Regions from separate parts of the Rhizobium sp. CB3171 genome, predicted to be linked through region 2. Evidence: predicted binding sites of a transcription regulator. Region 2 holds the regulator's gene; the other holds the start of a gene.
The links. The regulator PhoB, encoded in region 2, activates phosphate uptake and scavenging genes when phosphate is short. The targets are predictions, from matches to a motif close to TGTCATNNANCTGTCAT.
Positions count from the first base shown of each region.

Region 1: QA648_RS29265 (alkaline phosphatase) is a predicted target of PhoB. The motif match lies at 2,452-2,468, and genes of this name have one in related genera.

Region 1 is NZ_CP121653.1:2,180,701-2,188,059, reverse strand. It holds gene QA648_RS29275 (ATP-binding cassette domain-containing protein) at 1-104, opposite strand, end outside; gene QA648_RS29270 (hypothetical protein) at 110-529, opposite strand; gene QA648_RS29265 (alkaline phosphatase) at 641-2,395, opposite strand; gene QA648_RS29260 (DMT family transporter) at 2,779-3,696, shown strand; gene QA648_RS29255 (4-hydroxyproline epimerase) at 3,779-4,777, opposite strand; gene QA648_RS29250 (SDR family oxidoreductase) at 4,968-5,765, shown strand; gene QA648_RS29245 (LacI family DNA-binding transcriptional regulator) at 5,928-6,923, opposite strand; gene QA648_RS29240 (MFS transporter) at 7,187-7,359, shown strand, end outside.
Region 2 is NZ_CP121652.1:150,850-158,208, reverse strand. It holds gene QA648_RS00780 (aspartate aminotransferase family protein) at 1-1,043, opposite strand, end outside; gene QA648_RS00775 (GcrA family cell cycle regulator) at 1,469-1,993, shown strand; gene phoB (phosphate regulon transcriptional regulator PhoB) at 2,093-2,776, opposite strand; gene phoU (phosphate signaling complex protein PhoU) at 2,809-3,522, opposite strand; gene pstB (phosphate ABC transporter ATP-binding protein PstB) at 3,574-4,389, opposite strand; gene pstA (phosphate ABC transporter permease PstA) at 4,404-5,738, opposite strand; gene pstC (phosphate ABC transporter permease subunit PstC) at 5,735-7,216, opposite strand; gene QA648_RS00745 (substrate-binding domain-containing protein) at 7,279-7,359, opposite strand, start outside.

The DNA of each region.
Region 1 (7,359 bases), on a different replicon from region 2:
GCCACGCGACCGCCGGCCGGAATCTGCAGTCGCTCGATCGTCAGCACCGGCGCGGCGAGCCCAGGAAAAGTAATGGAGATATCGGCGAGTTCAAGCGACAGCATCTTGTTCAGGCAACCCAATAGTTCGCGTCGCGCAATCTAAGCCGGCTTAAGAATCCGGTTTCCGGGTCCGTCCAGGAGCCGACTTCGAGCGTGCCGGCGACGGCTATCAGCGTGCCGGGTTGCACGAAGGTCTGCGCTTCCGAGAGATAGATGACGACAATATTGTCCGGCCAGTCGGCATCGGTCGAGCAGAAGGGGCAGATCGACATCGGGATTTCGGTCAGCACGAAAAATTTCGCTTCTGCCTTCAGCGGCGGCGCCATGAAGCCGCGCATCTGGATCTGTTGTCCGTTCATAGACTTAACCTTGTCGGAAAATTCGAGGCCGAGCGCGCTGACCTTGCCGTAGAGATCGCCGAAGGAGAGTTCGCTGGGCGAGGCGTGGCTGGGGCCCGCGGTCATGACCCATGGCGACAGGCCGATCATCGCAAGCAGGCTGCGGCGACTGACAACGGAACCGGAAAGAATGTTGCCCACCGCGCACCTCCTCGGAAATGGCCTCCGGGCGGCCAATGCCGCCCGGAGGTTTCTGGCAAATTACATAGTCTCTGCGCCGAGCGCAAAGGTATCGGCGAGAACGCGGTAGACGTCGCTCTCTTCCATGTAGCCCTTAAATTCTTCCGAACCAGGACCGGTTGCCTGCAGCACGACGTCGTCGACGGCATGAACGGCTGTATCGGCATTGCGCGGCAGATTGCCTTCGCGAAGCACGGCGCCGGGAACGTCCTTGTACGCGCTGTTGGCGACGTATTCCTTCTTCTCGTTTTGAATTGCCGGCTCGAACGGGCCGTCCATCTTCGGACGGAAGGTTTCGTAATAGTCCGGATAGTTGTTGGCGAAGATGGCGAGGCGGCGGCTCACGTCGACCTTGTCAGGGAAACCGTCGCCGTCCTTGTCCTCATAGTTCGGGAAGCCGGCATCGGCGTAGACGCCCACCTTCTCACGCATGTCCGTGCCCGGCTTTTCGTCATCGACCGTGCCGATGACCGAAACGCCATGCGTATGGTCGCCGGTGACGACGATCAGCGTATCGGGATGCGTCTTGGCGAATTCGCGCGCCATGCCGACAACCTGGTCGAACTCGATGGTTTCGAAGACCGAGCGCTCCCAGTCCATCGTGTGAGCCTGCTTGTCGATCGAGGCGCCCTCGATCATCAGGAAGAAGCCGTCCGGATTCTTGGAAAGCTGATCAAGCGCGACCTTGGCCATGTCCTTGAGGCCGGGCTGGTTCGGGAATTTGCCGACCGTGCCCTTCTTGAGGAATTCCCGGTCCAGCGTCACGTCCATGTTGCCGGTGTGGAAGAGGCCAAGGATCTTGCCGGTATTGGTGCCAGCGGCGGCTGTCAGCTCGGACTTATCGGTCGCCAGCGCGTAGCCATCGTCCTTGAAGGTCTTGACCAGGTCCTTGTCGTCCTTGCGCTTGGAGCCCGGGACGTCCTTCGGCAGGAAATAGGCCGAGCCGCCACCGAGGATAACATCCGGCTTGGTGTTGAGGAACATGGCGGCAATTTCAGCCTTGTCGCCGCGCTTGCGCGTATGGGAAATGACGGCGGCCGGTGTGGCATCTTCGATTTCGGCAGTGGAAACGACGCCGATCGATTTCTTGGTCAGGCGGCGCACCGCTTCAGCGATGTTTTCGACACGCGGGTCGTCCAGCGAGTCCGGCGTGCGGTCGGCATAGACGCCAAGCGCATTGATCGCGGTCTTGTGGCCGGTCATGTAAGCCGACATGGTGTTGGCGCTGTCGGTGGCGATCGCATTGGTGGACGATGTGCCGATGAATGCCATGTGATCGAGGTCGTCCATGAAGAGGCGTCCGTTCGCCTTGCCCTCGGTCATGCCTTTGGACATCAGGCGGGCAGCGGTGCGATGGCCGACGGAGAGGCCGTCGCCGAGCAGGAAGATGACGTTCTTGGCCTTCGGGGTCGCGGAGGTGCCGAACACGTCCCAGGTGACGGCTTTCGTCTGGCCGCCGGCGCTGACTTCTACCTTATAGGTGCCTGCCTTGCCGATCTTGGCGGAGCGCAGAATAACGGCAGAGCCGAGGCTCTTGTCGTCCTTGCCCTTCTCGTCGGCCACGAAATTGAAATCGGCGCCGAGAACGGACTTGGCATCCTGGCCGTTGATGGTGATCTTCACGTCTTCCTTCTTGATGGCGCCGTCGAACTCGACCTTGAAGTCGAAAGGCGAGCCGACCAGGATCGTTGCACGATCGAGCGGATAGACGGTGGCTGCGTGGGAAACGCCGGCCAGCATGGTGGCGGCGGCAAGAGCGATTAGAGTTTTACGCATGGGAATCCTCGCGCGTTTGTGAAGTCACGTTACGGTGTCGTGATTAGCGGGCGATCGTGACACACGAATGACAGGCAGAAGGTAAGTGGTTGGACTTGCAGCGATATCAGTCTCGTCGCATCGGTGTCGCCTAAAGCATCTGCATGGAAAACCGCCATTCCAGGATACTTTCCCGAAATCGTCAACTATTTCAGCGAAGTAGTCATGTCTCCGACGTTGCCGGGTCGCTAGTAGCGGTTGTCCGTCGGCTTGCCTGACCGGTTTATTCATCGCTCCGATCGCTCGTAGCGCTCGTATTTAAGCCAGCACTTGACATCGGAAGCGTTAAGGTCGAAGCCGCACTTGGCCGCGCATGCGCGGCCGTTTTTGCGAGGATTCGGGGAATGAAGACTAAGACAGCCGTGGCCAACGCCGGAAACCTGATCATGACCGGCGTCGTGCTGATGCTGCTCGGCGATCTGCTCTTTGCGTTGAACGATGCGATGGGCAAGTGGCTGGTCTCGAGTTTTGCCGTCGGTCAGGTGCTGGTGATCCGTTCGTTCGGAGCTTTTGTCGTGCTCGGACCGATGATTGTGAGACAAGGGCCGATGGCCTTGTTCCGCGTCGAGCAGAAAGGCCTCCAGTTCATGCGGGTGGCCATGGCGACTGGCGATGTCGGCCTGTTCTACGCTGCCGTCGCCTATCTGCCGCTCGCAGATGTGATGACCTTCTATATGGCCGGGCCGATCTATGTTGCGGCGCTCTCGCATTTCTTTCTTGGGGAAAAGATCGGCTGGCGCCGTTGGCTGGCCGTTCTGGTCGGCTTCGCCGGCGTCGTCATCGCGCTGCGTCCGTCCACGGCGATGCTGTCGCTTCCGTCGCTTTTCGGTCTCGCGGGCAGCTTAGCCTTTGCACTGACGCTGGTGATGAGCCGCTATCTGCGCTCGACCAGCGACACGACACTCGTGACCTGGCAGACGATCGCCGCCCTTGCCACCGGCATCGTCTTGAGCATCGGCCACTGGCGGCCGGCGACGCCCATCGATTGGCTCGGCATGCTGCTGCTCGGTATCGTAGCCTCTTGCGCGCATCTGCTCATCACGCGCTCGTTGAAGCTCGCACCGGCATCGCTGCTCGCGCCGCTGCAATATACGCTGCTGCTCTGGGCGATCGTGCTGGGCTACATCTTCTTCAACGATATTCCCGATATGCAGATCATTATCGGCGCCGCGATCATCGTCTTTGCCGGCCTCTTCATCTTCCACCGGAAGAACCTGAAGGAAACGGTCCCGACCGAGGCCGTCCCGCCCGACGGCCATTGAAGGTTATGCCGGCTCATATTAGCGTGAGGCCATCGGTTTGATGCCGCTCGACTATGAGACCGCATGATTGGGCGCTGCTGATTCAGGTCAAATAGCCTGCAGCGTATGGTTCCTGGTCATCGATAACGTGAGTTGAGACCCCCGTAATATAGGCACGGCCTTCAACGCTTGGAATGACTGCGGGTATGCCGGCGTCCAGGGTTACATGACGCTCGATCCGTCCTTTGAATATGGAACCGATCAAGCTCTCGTGGCTGAAAACATCGCCGATCTGCTGCTCTCCGCGTGCTGCCCGGAGCGCCACGCGTGCCGATGTGCCGGTGCCGCACGGTGAGCGATCAATGATTTTGGGGGTCGCGATGACAACTGCGCGCGCGTCGGCGCCCTTCATAGGCGCGCCGCACCACATCGTGTGATGCGCCCCCCGTATGCTCGGATTGTCTGGGTGGACGACATCGATGACGCTGGGAAGTAGCTTGACAAGGACCTGCGCCATTCTTCGCAACTCTTCGGGGGAATAATCCGCACAATCTCCAAAATTCCGCTGGCTCTCGACTATGGGATAAAAATTTCCACCATAGGCGATGTCAAAGACGATGAGGCCGAGATCCGGATGGTTCAATTCGACGCCTTGGGCAAGAACGAAGGAGGGTACGTTGCTGAAACGAACCCCGCTGACTTTCTCACCCGTCTTTTCATATCTGGCCTCAACGACTCCGGCAGGCGTGTCCAGGCGGACAAGGCCGGGTGTCGCCGGTTCAATCAATCCCTTTTCGATGATGAAAGTAACCAACCCGATCGTCGCGTGACCGCACATTGGCAGGCACCCTGAGGTCTCCAGGTAGAGCACGCCGGCGTCGCAATCGCTTCGGGTGGACGGAACCAGCATCGCTCCCGACATCATTTCGTGGCCCCTGGGCTCACACATCAGGCCAGTGCGAATCCAATCGTGGCGGGCGATGAAATCCAGTCGTCTCTCGCTTTGCGTCGCGCCTACAAGATCTGGCTGTCCAGAAGTTATTAGCCGCACGGGCATGCCAGCCGTGTGACCTTCAATGCAATCGAACGTGTAAATGGTCATGTTGGTCACTTCAGTTTAGGGCGTTCAGTTACGCCTCTGATAGCATATTTTGCAGATTGTCGGTCAAATGTCGACATAAATATTGCTTCAAATGTGACCTGCCTCTTCGTGAAATGTCGATTGACATTTTGTTATTGTCGACATTAGATCGACGGATTCTAGATTTGATAAGTGGTTCAGGAGCCCACGCATGAATGAGAAAATCGGCGCCAGAGCACCACTCGCGGTAGTAACGGGCGGAGCAAGCGGGATTGGAGAGGCGACGGTTCGGAAATTTGCCGCGGCCGGCTGGAGAACAATTATCGCTGACATCAATGCTGATCGCGGCAGGAAAATCGCGGACGAATTAACGTTGCAAAACTGCGATTCTCGGTTCGTCTATCTCGATGTTACGGATGAAATGGCCGTCGAAAATTTTTCAGAATCGGTATTTTCCCAAGACGGTGCTGTGGAGGCACTCATCAACTCAGGTGGCATCTTGCAAAATGCGACCCGATTGACGTCCATGCGCGTCGAAGATTTTGACAAGATAATCGGCGTCAACCTTCGCGGAAGCGTTTTGACCGGCAGAGCCTTCGGAAAGAGAATGGCTGAGGCTGGACGCGGCGTGATTATCAACATGTGTTCGCTGACAACCTTTCAGGCTCATCCGCAACCTGCATATGCGATGAGCAAGGCTGCGCTAAGGACATTGACGGAAGTGATGGCTGCCGAATTGGGACCTCAAGGGGTTCGGGTGAATGCCGTAGCGCCCGGTTATACTTTGACGCCGGCGATGCAGGATCGCATCGAGAAAGGAGAGCGCGATCCGTCAAAGGTCGTGTCCAAGTCTGCGCTTCGGAGATTCGTGGAGCCAAGCGAAATAGGCGAAGTAATTTATTTCCTGTGTTCACCCGCTGCAGCCGCGATCACCGGCGTGGTGTTACCGGTAGACTGTGGCTGGCTAGTTTACTCCGTCTACAGCAGCGCGGCCGCGCAGCCGCAATAGGTTGTATGTCGGGAGCCTCAGATGGTTTCATTCGGGTCCAGGCACGCATTGCTGAAACGAGGGCGGGTTCGGATGCGGCGCTCGCCCTGAGACTCTCGGGAGCGCGCGTCGACACGACGCGACCACCGCCTCGGGCTGTGCCCGCCGTACCGCGAAGTTTTGTCAGGCCGTCCCGCCCGGCACGAGATCGAATCCGACATCGACCGTTTGGGGAGGAGCATCCTCCAGAAGGAGTTCCGCGGCCCGCCTTCCTATATCCACACGCCGCGTGAGAATGCTGGCGATGGGCTGCGGGGTGTGGCGGCAGATATCGAGAGCGTTGAAGCCGATGATCGCGAGCCGGTCGGGCACGGGAATTCCCGCGGCCAGGCAATGGAAGTAGCCCCCAAGCGCCATGTCGTCATTGGAGAAATACACGGCCTCAACGTCTGGGGATCGGCTTAAAACACTCGCCAATCCCGCTTTTCCCAGGCTGACGGAGGAAGGAGTATTGCGGATTTCCCGATCTCTCAGCGCGAGCCCTGCCTGGCTGAGTTGATCGACAAACCCTGCGAAGCGTTTTGCGCTGCGGGTGTCGCGTTCCATGTCGTGTCCGACATAAGCGATGCGTGTATAGCCTTTTTCAATGAGATGGGTGGCAGTCGCCTTGCCGGCCGATCGATGCGAGAATCCGACAGCGATATCTAGCGGTTCTCCATCGATATCCAGCAGTTCCAGAACACGGCAGCCCGCGGTGCGAAGCAGCTTTCGCGTTCCCTCGGTATGCTCCAGGCCGACAAGCATGACCGCTTCCGGTCGCCACGCCAGAACGGCCGCGACAAGCGCCTCTTCCCGTAGCGGATCATATTCGGTAACGGCGAACACGGCCTGCTTCTGCCGCGTCTCAAGCGCCCGGGTAACGCCGCTCAAGACGTCGGCGAAGACGATATTCGAGAGAGAGGGCACGATGATCGCCACCAGGGGAGTGCCCGTCGATGCCAAGGCTCCCGCGATTCTATTGGGGACATAGCCAAGTTTGTCGACCGCCGCCATGACGCGGGCGCGCGTTTTCTCGGAAAAGGACCCATGATTGCGCAGCACACGCGAGACCGTGCTTTCGCCGACGCCGGCCGCGTCAGCAACCTCGGCCAGTGTGATCGGCGTGTTTTTCAGATCCATTTCCTTCCCCCAGCTCGAGATTCTCGCGAAATGTTCCTTCGAGTGCCTCGCGGGTTTCGGCTTGTCAATCAAGACTTTGGAAAGCGCGTCGCACTCTGAAAAGCGGCCTTTGCAAGCATATTAGAAAAGCACTCCTTTGTTCAATGGCAGCGCTGCCAAAAACTGCTTGGCAGCGCTGCCAAAATTGTTTATAGGAAATGGCAGCGCTGCCAATTTGGGCGCGGGAGGCGGGACTACCCGTATTTTATCGGAGGAGGAGAGCAATGACGGTGCTGGATCAGGCATCGGCCGCCCGTGCGGGCGCGTCCGAAGCGGTAGAAAATATCGCTTACAAGAAAGTTTTCTGGAGAATTATGCCCTTGCTGATGTTCTGCTACGTGGTCGCTTATCTCGACCGCGTCAATGTCGGCTTCGCCAAATTGCAGATGTCCAGCGA
Region 2 (7,359 bases):
ATCGCCTGCAGCAGGTCCGCCTGGGGAATGGCCGCCTTGATGCCGAGCAACAACCCTTCGCCGCGAACATCCTCGATAATATCCGGAAAACGATCCTTGAGCGAGGCCAAGCCCTGGCGGAACACCAACGCAACATCGCGCACATGCTGCAGGAAACCGTCTGATAGCACGACATCGAGCACGGCGTTGCCGACCGCCATGGCGAGCGGATTGCCGCCATAGGTCGAGCCATGCGTGCCCGCCTTCATGCCTGCGGCCGCTTCCGCGGTCGCAAGGCAGGCACCGAGCGGAAAGCCACCGCCGATGCCCTTGGCGACGGCCATGATGTCAGGCGTGATGCCGGCCCATTCATGGGCAAAGAGCTTGCCGGTGCGTCCGACGCCGGTCTGAACCTCGTCGAGGACCAGAAGCAGGCCATTCTCATCGCAAATCTGACGCAGGCCGCGCAGGAACTCGTTGGTCGCCGGGCGGATACCGCCCTCGCCCTGCACGGGCTCGATCAGGATCGCGGCTGTCGCATCGGTGATGGCGGCACGCACCGCGTCGAGATCGCCGAAAGGCACCTGGTCGAAGCCGGGCGCCTTCGGGCCGAAACCTTCGAGGTACTTTTCCTGGCCTCCGGCGGCGATCGTCGCGATCGTGCGGCCATGGAAGGCGCCTTCGAAGGTGATGATATGGAATTTCTCGGGATGACCCTTGTAGAACTGGTAGCGACGCGCCGTCTTGATGGCGCATTCCAGCGCCTCCGCACCGGAATTGGTGAAGAATACCTTATCGGCGAAGGTCGCCTCCGTCAGGCGCTTCGACAATTTCTCCTGACCCGGCACCTCATAGAGGTTGGACAGGTGCCAGACCTTATCGGCCTGCGACTTCAGCTCTGCAACCAGATGTGGATGGGCGTGGCCAAGCGAATTCACCGCGACGCCCGCGGCGAAATCGAGATAACGCTCGCCGGTCTCCGTGATCAGCCACACGCCCTCGCCTCGCTCGAACCGCAGCGGAGCACGCATATAGGTGTCATAAAGCGGCGCGGTTTCAGCCATGGCGCATTCTCCTCGATCACAACCTTTAGGGCCAATCGTTTCCTTCGAATGAAACGGGCCCGGAAAAATCAAAAATGCCGCCTTGCGGCGGCATGGGCACTATTGATGTTTTGCACTGCGATGTCAACAAAACTGGCGATTTAGCAGGTGCGGCAGAGCGCCTCTCGATGGATGGCATGTCTTCGACAACTTATATTGCATAAATGCCACTCACGTATAGCAAGTTGGGGAAAACCTCGAAATCGATTCCTCAAGATTCCCGCGACTCTTGTCACGGAGTCAGCCTCACACTAGGTTAAAAACCAATTACTAGACTGCATGCGGCGGAACTAGTCACCACAATTTTAAAGCGTTTCACGCCTCGACCCAATTCGAGGCAATGGTGAGGGATTCTGCCATCAGAAACGCGATAGCGGAGACAGGGCATGAATTGGACAGACGAACGCGTCGAGAAGCTGAAAAAGCTGTGGTCCGAAGGTTTGAGCGCCAGCCAGATCGCGGCACAGCTCGGTGGTGTCAGCCGTAATGCCGTCATCGGCAAAGTGCATCGCTTGAGCCTGCCGGGCCGAGCGAAGGCCGGTGGTGCGGCAACCACAGCTCGAGCGCCGAAGCGCAATACCTCGGCCCCACGCGCGCCGAATTACGCCTCGCGCGTTGCAACCCGCACGGTTACCCGCCAGCAGGGTGCGACGATGCTCAAGGAAGAGGTCGAGATCGATACGGTCAGCGAAGTCGAATATCGTCCGGCCGCCAATGTGGTCGTTCCGATCTCGCGCCGCCTCGGCCTGACGGAGCTCACGGAGCGCACCTGCAAGTGGCCGGTCGGCGACCCGCTGAAGGAAGATTTTCACTTCTGCGGCAATGACAGCCCGGACTCTTCGCCCTACTGCACCTACCATCAGCGGCTGGCCTATCAGCCGGTGCATGACCGGCGCCGGGCCGCGCACTGAACCACACCAGACAAAGGAAAAACGGGCCGAAAGGCCCGTTTTCTGTTTCCGCCGCTATGTTGGATGGCCAATCGGGTTGCCCCGATCAGGCCTCCCCCATCAGGCCTCCATGGAATAACCCGCGCCGCGAACGGTGCGGATGACGTCCTGCATGTTGGAGAAATTCAGCGCCTTGCGCAGGCGGCCGACATGCACGTCGACGGTGCGTTCGTCGACATAGATATCATGCCCCCACACGCCGTCGAGCAACTGAGACCGAGAGAAGACGCGGCCGGGGGACGACATCAGGAATTCCAGAAGGCGGAATTCCGTCGGCCCCAACCGCACTTCACGGCTCTTTCGGTGGACGCGATGGGTTTCGCGGTCCAGTTCGATATCGCCGCAGCGCAGTACCGTGGACAGGACCTCCGGGCGGGCTCGGCGCAACATCGCCTTGACGCGGGCCATCAGTTCCGGCGTCGAGAACGGCTTGACGACATAGTCGTCCGCGCCGGTGGAAAGGCCGCGCACGCGCTCGCTTTCCTCGCCGCGAGCGGTGAGCATGATGATCGGCAGGCGCTCCGTCTCCGGCCGCATGCGCAGCCGACGGCAGAGCTCGATGCCGGACACGCCGGGGAGCATCCAATCGAGGATCAGAAGATCGGGGATGCGCTCCTGGAGGCGCAGCTCAGCTTCGTCGCCTCTCAGGATAGTGTCGACCTCGAAGCCCTCGGCCTCGAGATTATAGCGCAGCAGAACGCTTAGCGCTTCCTCGTCTTCTACAACAGCAACTCTCGGAACCATGCGCCTCTGGTCTCCTTCTCTTGGTGTCTACTTTATTCCGTTACCGAACCGACGGTGTTGGCGGTATCGTCCTTCGGGCGCTCGCCTTCGGGCTGGGCACCGGTCGCCATGTAATAGATCGTCTCGGCGATGTTCGTGGCATGGTCGCCGATGCGCTCGATGTTCTTGGCGCAGAAAAGAAGATGCGTGCAGGTGGTGATGTTGCGCGGATCTTCCATCATGTAGGTCAGCATCTCGCGGAAGAGCGAGGTGTACATGGCGTCGATTTCCTCGTCGCGTTCGCGGATCGACACGGCCTTGTCAGGTAAACGGGTCGAGTAGACGTCGAGCACTTCCTTGAGCTGGACGAGCGCCAGTTCGGAGAGGTGTTCGATGCCGCGGGCGAGACGACGCGGAACGCCGGTGCCCTGCACGGCGATGACGCGCTTTGCGGTGTTCTTGCCGAGATCGCCGACGCGCTCCAGATCGGCGGCGATGCGGATGGAGCCCATGATTTCACGCAGGTCCGCAGCCATCGGCTGACGGCGGGCGATGGTGACGATCGCCTTGTCGCCGACTTCGCGCTCGGCGTGGTCGAGAATGACGTCATCGGAGATGACCTTCTGCGCAAGGCTGGCATCGCCGTTTACCAGGGCGCGGACGCTGTCGCTGACCATCTGCTCCGCCAGGCCGCCCATTTCGGAAATGCGGCGCGTCAGGAACTTCAGGTCTTCGTCGTAAGCGGAGAGAATGTGTGTTGAGACCATTTTTTTATCCTCTAGGTGAAAGATGTGAAAGGAACCGCGCGGGGAGCATCATCAGCCAAAACGGCCCATGATGTAATCCTGCGTGCGGTAATCATCGGGATTGGTGAACATCTTATCGGTATCGTTCTCCTCGACCAGATGGCCGAGATGAAACATTGCGGTACGTTGCGAAACGCGGGCTGCCTGCTGCATGGAATGCGTCACGATGACGATCGTGAAGTTTTCCCGCAGCTCATGAATGAGTTCCTCGACTTTGGCGGTGGCGATCGGATCGAGCGCGGAGCACGGCTCGTCCATGAGAATGACCTCGGGACTGACGGCGACGGCGCGGGCGATGCAGAGGCGTTGCTGCTGACCGCCTGAGAGGCTAGTGCCGGCATCATAGAGCCGGTCCTTCACCTCGCCCCACAGCCCGGCCTTCTGCAGACTGGTTTCGACGATATGGTCGAGATCGCTCTTGGACCGATGCAGCCCATGGATACGCGGACCATAGGCCACATTCTCGTAGATCGACTTCGGAAACGGATTGGGCTTCTGAAACACCATGCCGACGCGGGCACGCAGCTCGACGACATCGATTGAGTTGTCGTAGATATCCTGATCGTCGAGCGTGATTTTGCCGGTGACGCGGCAGGTGTCTATCGTATCGTTCATGCGGTTGAGGCAACGCAGGAAGGTGGACTTGCCGCAGCCGGAAGGACCGATCAGCGCGGTGACAGTGTTGGCGCGGATGTTCAGATCCACGTCGAACAGCGCGCGCTTCTCGCCATAATGGACCGAGACGGCCTGACCGATCATCTTGTAGGGGATCGTCATCATCTTCTTGGCCAGTGCTTTTTCGCTCGCGGCTTCCGTCATCATGTTCATTCCATCGCCTCCCGTCACCAGCGCCGCTCAAAGCGACGGCGTAGCAGGATGGCCCCGATGTTCATCGCAACAAGGAAGAAGAGCAGGACGATAATGGCCCCGGAGGTTCTTTCGACAAAGGCGCGCTCGGCTTCGCTCGCCCACATGTAGATTTGCACCGGCAGGGCCGTCGAAGGATCGAGCGGCCCTCTCGGATAGTTGGCGACGAAGGCGACCATGCCGATCAGAAGCAGCGGCGCCGTCTCGCCGAGCGCATGGGCAAGGCCGAGGATCGTACCCGTCAGGATACCCGGCATGGCGAGCGGCAAGACGTGATGGAAAACCATCTGCATGCGCGATGCGCCAAGCCCGAGCGCGGCACTGCGGATCGACGGCGGCACGGCGCGCAATGCCGAGCGGGTGGCGATGATGATCATCGGCAGCGTCATCAGGCTCAGCACCAGCCCGCCGACCAGCGAGGCGGAACGCGGCAGGCCCATAAAGTTGATGAAGACCGAGAGGCCGAGCAGGCCGTAGACGATCGACGGCACCGCGGCGAGATTGTTGATGTTGACCTCGATCAGATCCGTCAACCGGTTCTTCGGCGCGAATTCCTCAAGGTAGATCGAGGCGGCGACGCCGACCGGCAGCGCCAAGACCAGCACGGTCAACATGAGATAGAGCGAGCCGATTAGCGCGACGCCGAGACCCGCGGCCTCCGGGCGACTGGAATTGCCGGACAGGAACAGACCGGTATTAAACGCCTCGTGCAGGGCGCCGGCGGCGGCGAGCTGCCTCATCCAGGCGAGTTGCTGGTCGGAGACCTTGCGGTCCTTTTCGTCCGCCGTCAGGTCGATCTGTCCCTTGTAGGCAGAGTCGATATTGGCACTGGCGAGGAAAGTGACCTTCACCGTCTTTCCGATGACAGAGGGATCGGCCACGACCTTGTCGCGCAATGCAATGCGTGCGCCGTCCGATACCATTTCCATCGCCTGGCGCACGAGCGCCCGATTGGAAGGATCGATGCCCAGCGCCTTCACCACGGCGTCGCGTACCAGCGCCGTATAGTTGGCTGATATCAGGACCTTCGGATCACTGGCCCCCTTGCCTATGGGATCGATGACCTTCTCGGTGAACTCGATCGGCAGGGCGATGGAGGTCTGCACGAAGGCAGTGTAGCCGTTGCGGACAACGGTCGAGACGAGAATAATCAGGAAAACCAGTCCGAAAATGACGGCGGCCATCCCATAGGCACGAAAACGCCGCTCGGCCGCATAACGTCGCTTGATGCCGATATCCCGCCGCGCCGGAGCGCCTGGCGTCAATCCGCGCGACATATTCGGTGCCTGGGAGGATACGACATCGCTCATTCGTATTGCTCCCGGTAGCGGCGGACGACGTAAAGCGCGTAGACATTCAGGCAAAGGGTCAGACAGAACAGCGTTATGCCGAGTGCGAAGGCAACCAGTGTCTGCGGCGATGTGAATTCCGGATCGCCGGTCAACTGACTGACAATCTTCACCGTGACCGTCGTCATCGGCTCAAAAGGATCGAGCTGCATGCGGGCGGCAACGCCGGCGGCCAATACCACGATCATGGTCTCGCCGATCGCCCGTGACGCCGTCATCAGCAGCGCGCCGACGATGCCCGGAAGGGCCGCCGGCAGGAGAACGCGCTTGACCGTTTCCGAGCGCGTGGCGCCAAGGCCGAGCGAGCCGTCGCGCAGCGACCGCGGCACGGCCATGATGATGTCGTCGGACAGAGAGGAGACATAGGGAATGAGCATGACGCCCATGACGAGGCCGGCGGTCAGCACGCTCTGCGCCTCGATGAAATTGGCATAATTGCCGGTCAGCAAGCCATTGAGATCAGCCGAGATATCTCTCAGGAAAGGCCCTACCGTGACGAGCGCAAAGAAGCCATAGACGATGGTCGGAATGCCGGCCAATACTTCGAGCATCGGTTTGGCGACGGAGCGCACTCGCGCCGAGGCATATTCGGCCATGTAAATCGCGGCAAACAACCCGACGGGAACGGCGACCAGCATGGCGACGAAGCCGATATAGAGCGTTCCGGCCAGCAACGGAATGAGACCGAACGTGCCAGACGTTTGTGAGCCGGCGCCGGTGAAGCGCGGGTCCCAGACGGTACCGAAGAAGAACTCGGCAGCCGGGACTATGTTGAAGAAGCGGGCGGCCTCCGACAACATCGAAGCGACGATGCCGACCGTCGTCAGCACGGCGATGGAAGAGGCAATGATCAGGCCGCCGAGAATGACCTGTTCCACCCGGTTGCGGGCGCGAAAACGCGGCGCGATGGCACGCAGGCCGTGGATGGCACCGAACAACGAAAGAATGATGGCCGCCACGGACATGACGACATGGCTCACATGCCGCATGCCGTTATATTTATTGGCGGCGTCTATCATATAGCCGGTCGGCCGGATAGCGAGCGGGATGCCTTTCTGTGCCAGGACCAATTGCAGATCGGCCGAGCCGTTGGCGACGTTGGCAAGGTCCCGGTCATCGAGCTGGCGCATGCCATGGGCTATGCTGCGCACTATGCCGTAGGTGAGCTTAAGTTCGGCGGTCGAGAGGGATTTCACCTCCTCCGGAAAGGATTCGACCACGAAACGGTCGATAACCTGCGGGCTGACCACCAGCCAGGCGCAGATCAACGCCAACGCCGGCAATACCGCCCAGATGGCCGCATAGGCGCCGTGGTATCCAAGCCGCGAATGCATGGCCGAGGATCTGTTGCCCGACAGCGCAGCCGCTCTCGTCCGCCCCAGCACGAAAGCAAAGGCGCCGATGATCGACAGACACAACAGCAGCAGTGACAAACTCATTCCCATTCCCCGGCGAACGCCGGCACGGCGGCAAGCCGCGCCGACGGGCAGTCCTTATGCAATCACATGATCTTCCCGTCCGCGAAATCCTTGCGAATCTGGTCACGCTCGGAATCCGGCGCCGGCACCAGGCCGTATTCGGC